2 regions of the Photobacterium sp. 1_MG-2023 genome follow, and region 2 is predicted to be linked to the other one. Evidence: predicted binding sites of a transcription regulator. Region 2 holds the regulator's gene; the other holds the start of a gene.
What was found. Region 2 encodes MetJ, which represses methionine synthesis genes. Its sites were predicted from a motif close to TTAGACNTNTANANGTCTAA; they were not measured.

Region 1 (4,432 bases), on a different contig from region 2:
ACTTTTGCGGATCATGGCAAGTTTAGCAGTTGGTCTGATCAATACCGGATCAACCATATTTACTTCAAAAATGATCCGGGAGAAGACTGCTCCGGGACTTCGACCAAAGCCAGCTATCAGCCAACCCAGTATCTGTATGAAAAATACTGCGCCGTGCCACGAGCGGTCGATCTGCATCGTCATCAGCTGATTCAGGTGATTCTTCAGCCGGATCATCTCTGTGAGCTTGAAGATACAGCAGGGGAAATCACCTATCGTCCACTCGAAGACATCATGTCGGTCTATAGCGACCGCGAGCTGTATCGTCAGGGAGATGTGCCGAGAAGCTGTTTCCACCCGGTGATCAAATCAGTCCTGGCGCAGCAGGGATTCACGGTAACCGCCGAAGCAGGACGATTCCTGAACAGCGGAAAAGCGCCGAATGCCAATCCGAAGTTTAACTATGTGGGTTACTATGACTATCTGGGTTACTGGCCAGACAAATTTGCCGCCATGGCCACACTGATGGAGCGCAATGGTGAGCGCCGGAGTACCAATCGCGCGGAACTGTCACTGGCTGATTTCCGGGGGGTGTATTACAAAAACGGCAACAAAGTTTACACCAGCCCCATCATGAAATGGCTGTTGCAAGACATCGTGCTGGGCACCCAGCGAACCATCGGGACTTACTATCCACAATTCTTTCAGGATGCTCAAGGCAACCCGGTGACGGCGCGAGGTGAATTCCCGTTATTTCGTCCGGACACCATGGTTGAACCCGCGCCATACTATGCCCGCCAGTTGAAGCGGTACTATGACCTGCCGGAAAAAGGGGAATACAGCGAAATTTCAGCCCTGCTGAACATCGTGGTGAAATTCAGTGGCAGTGATACCGGTAACACCTCCCCTGGAACTGAGCTGGCGCAATATGTCTCTGTACAGGACTACCGCCACGATGTCGCAGGCGCACGTACCTATACGCTGCTTACCGGAGAAAAGCTCTATGCCTACAAAGAAAATGTGCTGGCCTATGAGATGATTGGCAGCATCATCGATTACACCAAGCTCAAAAATGCGGCGCAAGGGGAAACGCCATCATTATTCTACCTGACCCAGAAAGCGTTTAATGACCCGGAAAAGCGTCAGAAAATGGATGCACTCATCCAGCGTTATCGCGACGTTCTGCCGCTGCTCCCTAAGTTCCACCTGTAATCCCCCCAAAAAACAAACAGGTCGCTCAGCGACCTGTTTTTTTATTGGCTTTGGTGGGCGTATCTTTACTGCCGTTGTAGCCATACCGGTACATCGGCAATACTGTCGAGCACCACAGACGCCAGCGCTTCACCTTCACCGGTCACCGGTTTACCGGTACGAACCAGAATTCGGGTGGCCACTTCTGCCGCTTCCGCAGCTTTCATATCATCCGTTTTATCTCCGATCATCACGGAGCGCGCCATATCGATCTTCAGGAAATCACGGGCCGAAAGGAACATGCCCGGCTTAGGTTTGCGGCAATTGCAGTCCTGCAGATAATCTCCCTGGCCTTCAGTCGGGTGATGCGGACAATAATAGATCCCGTCAAATTCCACACCGTTATCGACAAAATTCCAGTCCATCCATTCGGTCAGCGTCAGGAATTCATCTTCGGTATACATTCCCCGGGCAATCCCAGCCTGATTGGTGACCAGCACCAGCAGATAGCCCATTGCTTTGAGCTTCTTACAGGCGTCAAACACACCCTCGACATATTCGAAATCATCTACGGTATGAACATAACCATGATCAACGTTAATCACGCCGTCACGATCGATAAACACTGCGGGCTTAGCCAAGCGATCACCTAACACAATCAAAAACGAAATTGGCTAAATTATGGCATGGCTGTGTAGTGGTTTCATCTGTTAATCCAGTTCACCTGAAGGCTTTGTGTGGCGATCTGGCGTGGCAGAATCTCTAAAAACCAAGTTTTGGACGTCTAGACGTAAAAATATCTATTGACTTGGCCATCTAGACACCCTAGCATCAGGCAACAGATGACACGGAAAAATTCCGTGTATACAAGTAAATGATAAGGTCATACGCCTGTTCGGCATACAAAATCACTATTCTGGGCGAATAAATGACCACAACGCTATGCTGATTGACACATGGCAGTAAGCAGACAAGTAGTAGCAGGATACAGCATGATAGAGATTAACCGGGTCAATAAAGTCTTCCAGGTCGGGGATAAACACATCCACGCCCTGCGCGATATCAACCTCAGTATTGCTGAAGGAACCATTTTTGGCGTGATCGGCGCTTCCGGTGCAGGAAAAAGCACGCTGATCCGCTGCGTCAACCTGCTAGAAAAACCGACTTCCGGTCACCTGATTGTTGACGGCGTTGATTTGACGCAGTTGTCCAGTCAGGAGCTGACGCTGGCCCGCCGTAAAATCGGCATGATTTTCCAGCATTTTAATCTGTTGTCCTCCCGGACTGTCTTTGAAAACGTCGCTTTGCCACTGGAGCTGGCCGGCACCGATAAATCTGAACTCAACCGCAAAGTCACCGAGCTGTTACAACTGGTTGGGCTGTCCGACAAACACCATGCCTATCCGTCAAACCTCAGTGGTGGCCAGAAACAACGAGTCGCCATCGCCCGTGCCCTGGCATCCGATCCGAAAGTCCTGCTCTGTGATGAAGCCACCAGCGCACTGGATCCGGCCACCACGCAGTCTATTCTTGAGCTGTTGCGCGAAATTAACAGCAAGCTGAACCTGACCATTCTGCTAATCACCCACGAAATGGATGTGGTGAAAAGCATTTGCTCTGAAGTGGCTATCATCGGTAACGGTGAACTGGTCGAGAAGGGTCCGGTTGGTGATATTTTTGCTCATCCGAAAACAGAACTGGCCCGCGAATTTATCCGTTCAACGCTGGATCTGTCGATTCCTGAAGATTATCAGGCTCGCTTGGAAACTACCCGGAACGAACATAACTATCCGCTGATTCGGCTGGAGTTTACCGGCGCATCCGTCGATGCCCCGCTGCTCAGCCAGGCATCACGTCAGTTTGGGATTGACGCCAATATCCTGAGCGCTGATATGGATTATGCCGGCGGTGTAAAGTTTGGCCTGATGCTGGCCGAGTTTTTTGGAACAGAAGAAGCGACTCAACAAGCCATCGCTTTCCTTCGTGAACACAAAGTGAATGTAGAGGTGCTGGGTTATGTTGCTTGATTCTATCGCCACCTGGTGGCAAACCAATGAACGTCTGGTCGGACTGCTGACGGAGGCACTGGGTGAAACCCTGGTGATGGTCTTCGCTTCTGGGGTCATTGGCTTTGCTGTCGGCATCCCGCTGGGCGTAGCGCTGCACCTGACAAAACCTAAAGGCCTGATCGCAAACCCGGGTCTGAATAAAACACTGGGTGCTGTCGTCAACATCGGCCGTTCGATCCCGTTCATCATTTTGCTGGTTGCGATTATTCCGTTTACCCGCTTCGTTGTGGGCAGTTCTATCGGAACTGCGGCAGCCATTGTTCCGCTTACCGTCGGTGCGATTCCTTTCATTGCCCGTCTGGTTGAAGGAGCACTGCTGGAAGTTCCGGGCGGGCTGGTTGAAGCCGCACAAGCCATGGGCGCAACCCCGGCTCAGATCATCCGGAAAGTTCTGCTGCCGGAAGCACTGCCAGGCATCATTAATGCCGCGACCATTACCCTGGTGACTCTGGTCAGCTATTCTGCCATGGCTGGTACTGTTGGCGGCGGCGGCCTGGGTGATGTCGGGATTCGTTACGGCTACCAGCGCTTTGACGGGACCGTGATGATGATTACCGTGGTCATGCTGGTTGTTCTGGTGCAACTGATTCAGTCCGCAGGGGACCACCTGGTTCGCCGGGTCGACCACAGATAAGCTTGACAAAAAGACAACACAAAGCTCACATTCGCCGGACATCATCTTCAGGCGATAACGATAAGTTAGTGAAATACAACGACAACAAGTACAGGGATTCCCTGAATATAGGAGATGTACAATGGCACTGAATATCAAACATTTCTTCGCAGTGGCGGGATTGGCTTCAGCACTGGCTCTGACTGGCTGCGGCGAGAAAGAAGCGGCAGTCGACAACAGCAAAATCAAAGTCGGCGTGATGGCGGGCTCTGAAGCTCAGGTTGCAGAAATTGCAGCCAAAGAAGCCAAAGACAAGTACGGTCTGGATGTAGAACTGATCACTTTCACTGACTATGTATCACCAAACGCCGCTCTGGAAGAAGGTTCAATTGATTTGAATGCATTCCAGCACAAGCCATATCTGGATCAGCAAGTGAAAGACCGTGGCTATAAATTTGCTGTTGCCGGCAACACATTCGTTTACCCGATTGCAGCTTACTCACACAAGATCACCTCCATTGACGAATTGCAGGAAGGCGACCAGATTGCAGTACCAAACGATCCAACCAACCTGGGCCGT
Region 2 (4,432 bases):
AAACGCTCGTTGTTCTTGCGGCAACACTTTCGTCTTCAACTCTACTCTGAGCAAAGACGACATCAACCTGGATGTGTGCGACAAATGTCACCCATTCTACACTGGTAAGCAGCGTCAAGTGAGCACCGGTGGCCGTATCGACAAATTCAACAAGCGTTTCGGCGCTCTGTCCAGCAAGTAATTGCTGCGGGTCTTCAGACCTGAAAGACACTGTCGAAAAAAGGGATGCTGCGGCATCCCTTTTTGCTTTTGAGGGATCCCGCAAGCGCATTGATGTTCGGCTTCTTATTTACAATAATCATAATAATGAGTCGTGCAGGTCACACCCCCGCATTTTTCCTGCGTTCCGACTGCATTCTCATGGTATTACCAGCTAGCGCAAACTAGGATTTTGTGCTGCTATCGAATATGATTCATTGTTCAATACCGAACCGAACATCCATCCATTCAGGATTCTAATAACTATGTCTGAAGATTTTCGTCAACAAGCACTTCACTATCATGCTTACCCTGTCCCCGGGAAAATTTCGGTTGAACTCAGCAAGCCTGCCAACACTGTAGAAGACCTCGCTCTGGCTTACAGCCCGGGTGTGGCTGAACCTGTGCGTGAAATCGCGCAAAACTCAGAAAATGTCTATAAGTACACCGGTAAGGGCAACATGGTTGCCGTCATTACCAACGGTACGGCGATTCTGGGGCTGGGCAACCTCGGCCCGCTGGCGTCTAAGCCAGTGATGGAAGGTAAGGCACTGTTGTTCAAACGTTTTGCAGGCCTGGATTCGATTGATATCGAAGTCAAGCACCGCACCATCGACGAGTTCGTCGATACAGTTGCGAATATTGCAGACACTTTTGGTGGCATTAACCTGGAAGATATCAAAGCGCCTGACTGCTTTGAAATTGAAAAGCGTCTGATTGAACGCTGCCAGGTCCCGGTTTTCCATGATGATCAGCACGGAACGGCCATTGTGACTGCTGCGGGTATGCTGAATGCACTGGAACTGCAGGGCAAGAACATCAATGAAGCTGTGATTGTCTGCCTGGGGGCTGGTGCAGCTGCCGTGGCTTGTATGGAACTGCTGATTAAATGTGGCGCGCAGCGTGAGAAAATCTACATGCTGGACCGTAAAGGTGTGATTCACACCCGTCGCGATGACATCAACGAATACAAGCAGCTGTTTGCCAATAATACCGATAAGCGAACGCTGGAAGATGTGATTGAAGGTGCGGATATCTTTGTCGGCGTGTCCGGCCCGGATCTGTTGTCTGCAGAAGCGCTGAAACTGATGGCTGATCAGCCGATTGTTTTTGCCTGCTCCAACCCGGATCCAGAGATCAAGCCAGAACTGGCCCATACCGTGCGCAATGATCTGATCATGGGGACCGGTCGTTCGGATTATCCGAATCAGGTGAATAACGTGATTTGCTTCCCGTTTATTTTCCGTGGTGCGTTGGATGTGCGTGCCAGCGAGATCAATGATGACATGAAGCTGGCTGCGGTTCATGCGATCCGTGAACTGGCGAAAGAGCCGGTTCCTGCGGAAGTTGTGAAAGCAGCCGGTGTTGAGAAACTGGCGTTCGGCCCTGAGTATATTATTCCGAAGCCAATGGATCCGCGTCTGCTGCCTCGCGTTGCGAAAGCGGTTGCGGAAGCTGCGGTTGCATCAGGGGTTGCCCGTATTGAAATGCCAGTGGGTTATATGGAAGTGTAATGACACATCCATCGTGATTCAGGATTGAAAAACCAGCCGAAAGGCTGGTTTTTTTTTGCGTGCAAGGGCTAGATTATTCGTTGATATCTTCGTATTCAATACCCAGGCTGTCCATGATCGCTTTGGCTTCTGCTGGCAGGTCGTCCGGGCGGTCTTTCCGGATATCTTCGTCTGTTGGCAATGGCTGACCGGTGTAGGCGTGCAGAAAAGCTTCGCACAACAATTCGCTGTTGGTGGCATGGCGAAGGTTGTTTACCTGACGGCGGGTGCGTTCGTCCGTGAGGATTTTCAGCACTTTCAATGGGATTGAAACAGTGATCTTTTTGACCTGCTCATTTTTCTTGCCATGTTCTGCATAAGGGCTGATGTACTCACCGTTCCACTTTGCCATTGTTTACCTTCTCAGCGATATCGGGTTTCGAAATATTGTATGGGGGAATTTTAGCGGGATTTACTGCCACAAGCAAAGACATATGGACGTCCAGAAGTGTTGACGTCTTTTTTAATTCTAGCTAAGGTTGTGGAAATTTTATTCTCGTCGACCCCGGTCATGCCGATGGAACAAGGAAGCAACGATATGAGAGACAAGAAAACAGCGACCATCGCTGTACGCAGCGGTATTGAAACTGATCAGCAATTTCGTGCTGTGGTGCCACCGATTTACTTGACCTCAACCTATGGCTTCCCAGAGCTGGGCACGCTGCCCCAATATGATTACTCTCGTTCAGGCAATCCGACCCGGAACCTGCTGGCTGAAACACTGGCCGATCTTGAAGGCGGTGCTGGGGGGGTGGTGACCAGTTGTGGTACGGCGGCGATCAACCTGCTGGCGACAGCGCAATTAGGGCCGGGCGATCTGGTGGTTGCCCCTCATGATTGTTATGGCGGCACTTATCGACTGTTCAATACCCGGGCCGGGAAAGGCGATTTTCAGGTGTTGTTTGTCGATCAGGGCAACCCGGAAGCACTGGCTGAAGCACTGGCGAAGCAACCCAAGCTGGTGTGGGTTGAAACGCCGTCCAACCCCTTGCTGCGAGTGATCGATGTAGCACAGTTGTGTGAACAGGCGCATGCTGCGGGCGCCCTGGTTGCCGTGGATAACACCTTCTTATCTCCGGCGCTGCAGCAGCCCATTTCGCTGGGAGCTGATTTCGTGGTGCACTCCACCACCAAATATATTAACGGTCACTCCGATGTCGTCGGCGGGGTGCTGATCGCCAAAGACAGCGAGCATGCGGAGCAACTGTCCTGGTGGGCCAACTGTATCGGTGCCACGGGCGCGCCGTTTGATGCTTATCTGACGTTGCGGGGTGTCCGGACGCTGGTACCGCGGATGCGTTTACATGAAGAAAATTCAGCCCGCCTGCTGGCTTATCTGCAAACCCAGCCGCTGGTCGGACAAATTTATCATCCAAGCCTGGCGGATCATCCCGGTCATGACATTGCCGCAAAACAGCAGCAAGGGTTTGGCTCCATGCTGAGCTTTGAGCTGGCAGGGGACATGAAACAACTGGAAGTTTTTGTGGCGACCCTGAAGTTGTTTTCACTGGCTGAATCGCTGGGGGGAACAGAAAGTCTGATCGCGCACCCGGCCAGCATGACCCACAGAGCGATGTCGGACGAGGCACAACTGGCCGCTGGATTGCTGCCATCGCTGCTGCGTTTGTCGGTCGGGCTGGAAGATGCGGATGATCTGATCGCCGATCTGGATCAGGCGTTTGCCAAAGCGGCGGAGGCCGGTGCATGAGTCTTGAGCGTCAGTTACATAAATTCGGAGGCAGCAGTCTGGCGGATGCCGGTTGTTACCGGAATGTCGTCAATATCCTGCAGCAATATTCTCAGTCCGACGATCTGATTGTTGTATCAGCGGCGGGTAAAACAACGAACCGTCTGATTCAGTGGCTGGCCCAGCTGCCCAAGGATGGGCGTCTGGCGCATGAGAGTTTGCAGGATCTGCGGAATTTTCAGCAGCACCTGATTGAAGAGTTACTGGATGAAACGGCTGCCGATGACTTACTGACGTCTTTGCATCTTGAATTCAGTGAACTGGGGCAACTGACGGATCGCGACCTGACCCCGGCCCGGCAGGCATGGGTGCTGGGTCATGGTGAACTGTGGTCTTCCCGCTTGCTGGCTGCGCTCCTGACTCAGAAAGGCTTGGCCGCTCGTGCCGTGGATTCTCGTGTGTTTCTGCGGGCAGAGCGTGCCACACAGCCAGAAGTGGATCGCGGACGTTCATTGCCGTTATTGCAGAATGAACTGGCCCAGCACAGCGGTCACCGACTGGTGATCACCGGCTTTATGGCCAGTAATCAGGCCCGGGAAACGGTCTTGCTGGGCCGGAATGGCTCAGACTATTCCGCGACGGTGATTGGAGCACTGGCCGGGGTCAGCCGCGTGACAATCTGGAGTGATGTGGCCGGGGTATACAGTGCCGACCCGCGTATTGTCAGCGATGCCTGCTTGTTACCTTTGCTGCGGCTGGATGAAGCCGATGAGCTGGCTCGCCTGGCAGCACCGGTACTGCACAGTCGTACTCTTCAGCCTGTGGCACAAAGTGCCATTGACCTGACGCTGCGCTGTAGTCTGCAACCGGAATCCGGCTCCACACGGGTGGAACGGGTGCTGGCCTCTGGACGGGGGGCCAAGATTGTGACCTCGCTGGATGAAGTCTGCCTGTTGGAACTGTCGGTGACCCGGGCTCAGAATCTGCAGCAGAT

Region 1: the regulator MetJ is predicted to act here: its motif matches at 1,947-1,966, upstream of metN (methionine ABC transporter ATP-binding protein MetN).

What each region holds. Positions count from the first base shown of each region.
Region 1 is NZ_JAUORR010000020.1:74,957-79,388, reverse strand. It holds gene Q4579_RS16490 (zinc-dependent metalloprotease) at 1-1,191, shown strand, start outside; gene gmhB (D-glycero-beta-D-manno-heptose 1,7-bisphosphate 7-phosphatase) at 1,257-1,811, opposite strand; gene metN (methionine ABC transporter ATP-binding protein MetN) at 2,163-3,197, shown strand; gene Q4579_RS16475 (methionine ABC transporter permease) at 3,187-3,873, shown strand; gene Q4579_RS16470 (MetQ/NlpA family lipoprotein) at 3,995-4,432, shown strand, end outside.
Region 2 is NZ_JAUORR010000007.1:56,098-60,529, reverse strand. It holds gene rpmE (50S ribosomal protein L31) at 1-181, shown strand, start outside; gene Q4579_RS08455 (malic enzyme-like NAD(P)-binding protein) at 465-1,712, shown strand; gene metJ (met regulon transcriptional regulator MetJ) at 1,786-2,103, opposite strand; gene Q4579_RS08445 (O-succinylhomoserine (thiol)-lyase) at 2,290-3,459, shown strand; gene Q4579_RS08440 (bifunctional aspartate kinase/homoserine dehydrogenase II) at 3,456-4,432, shown strand, end outside.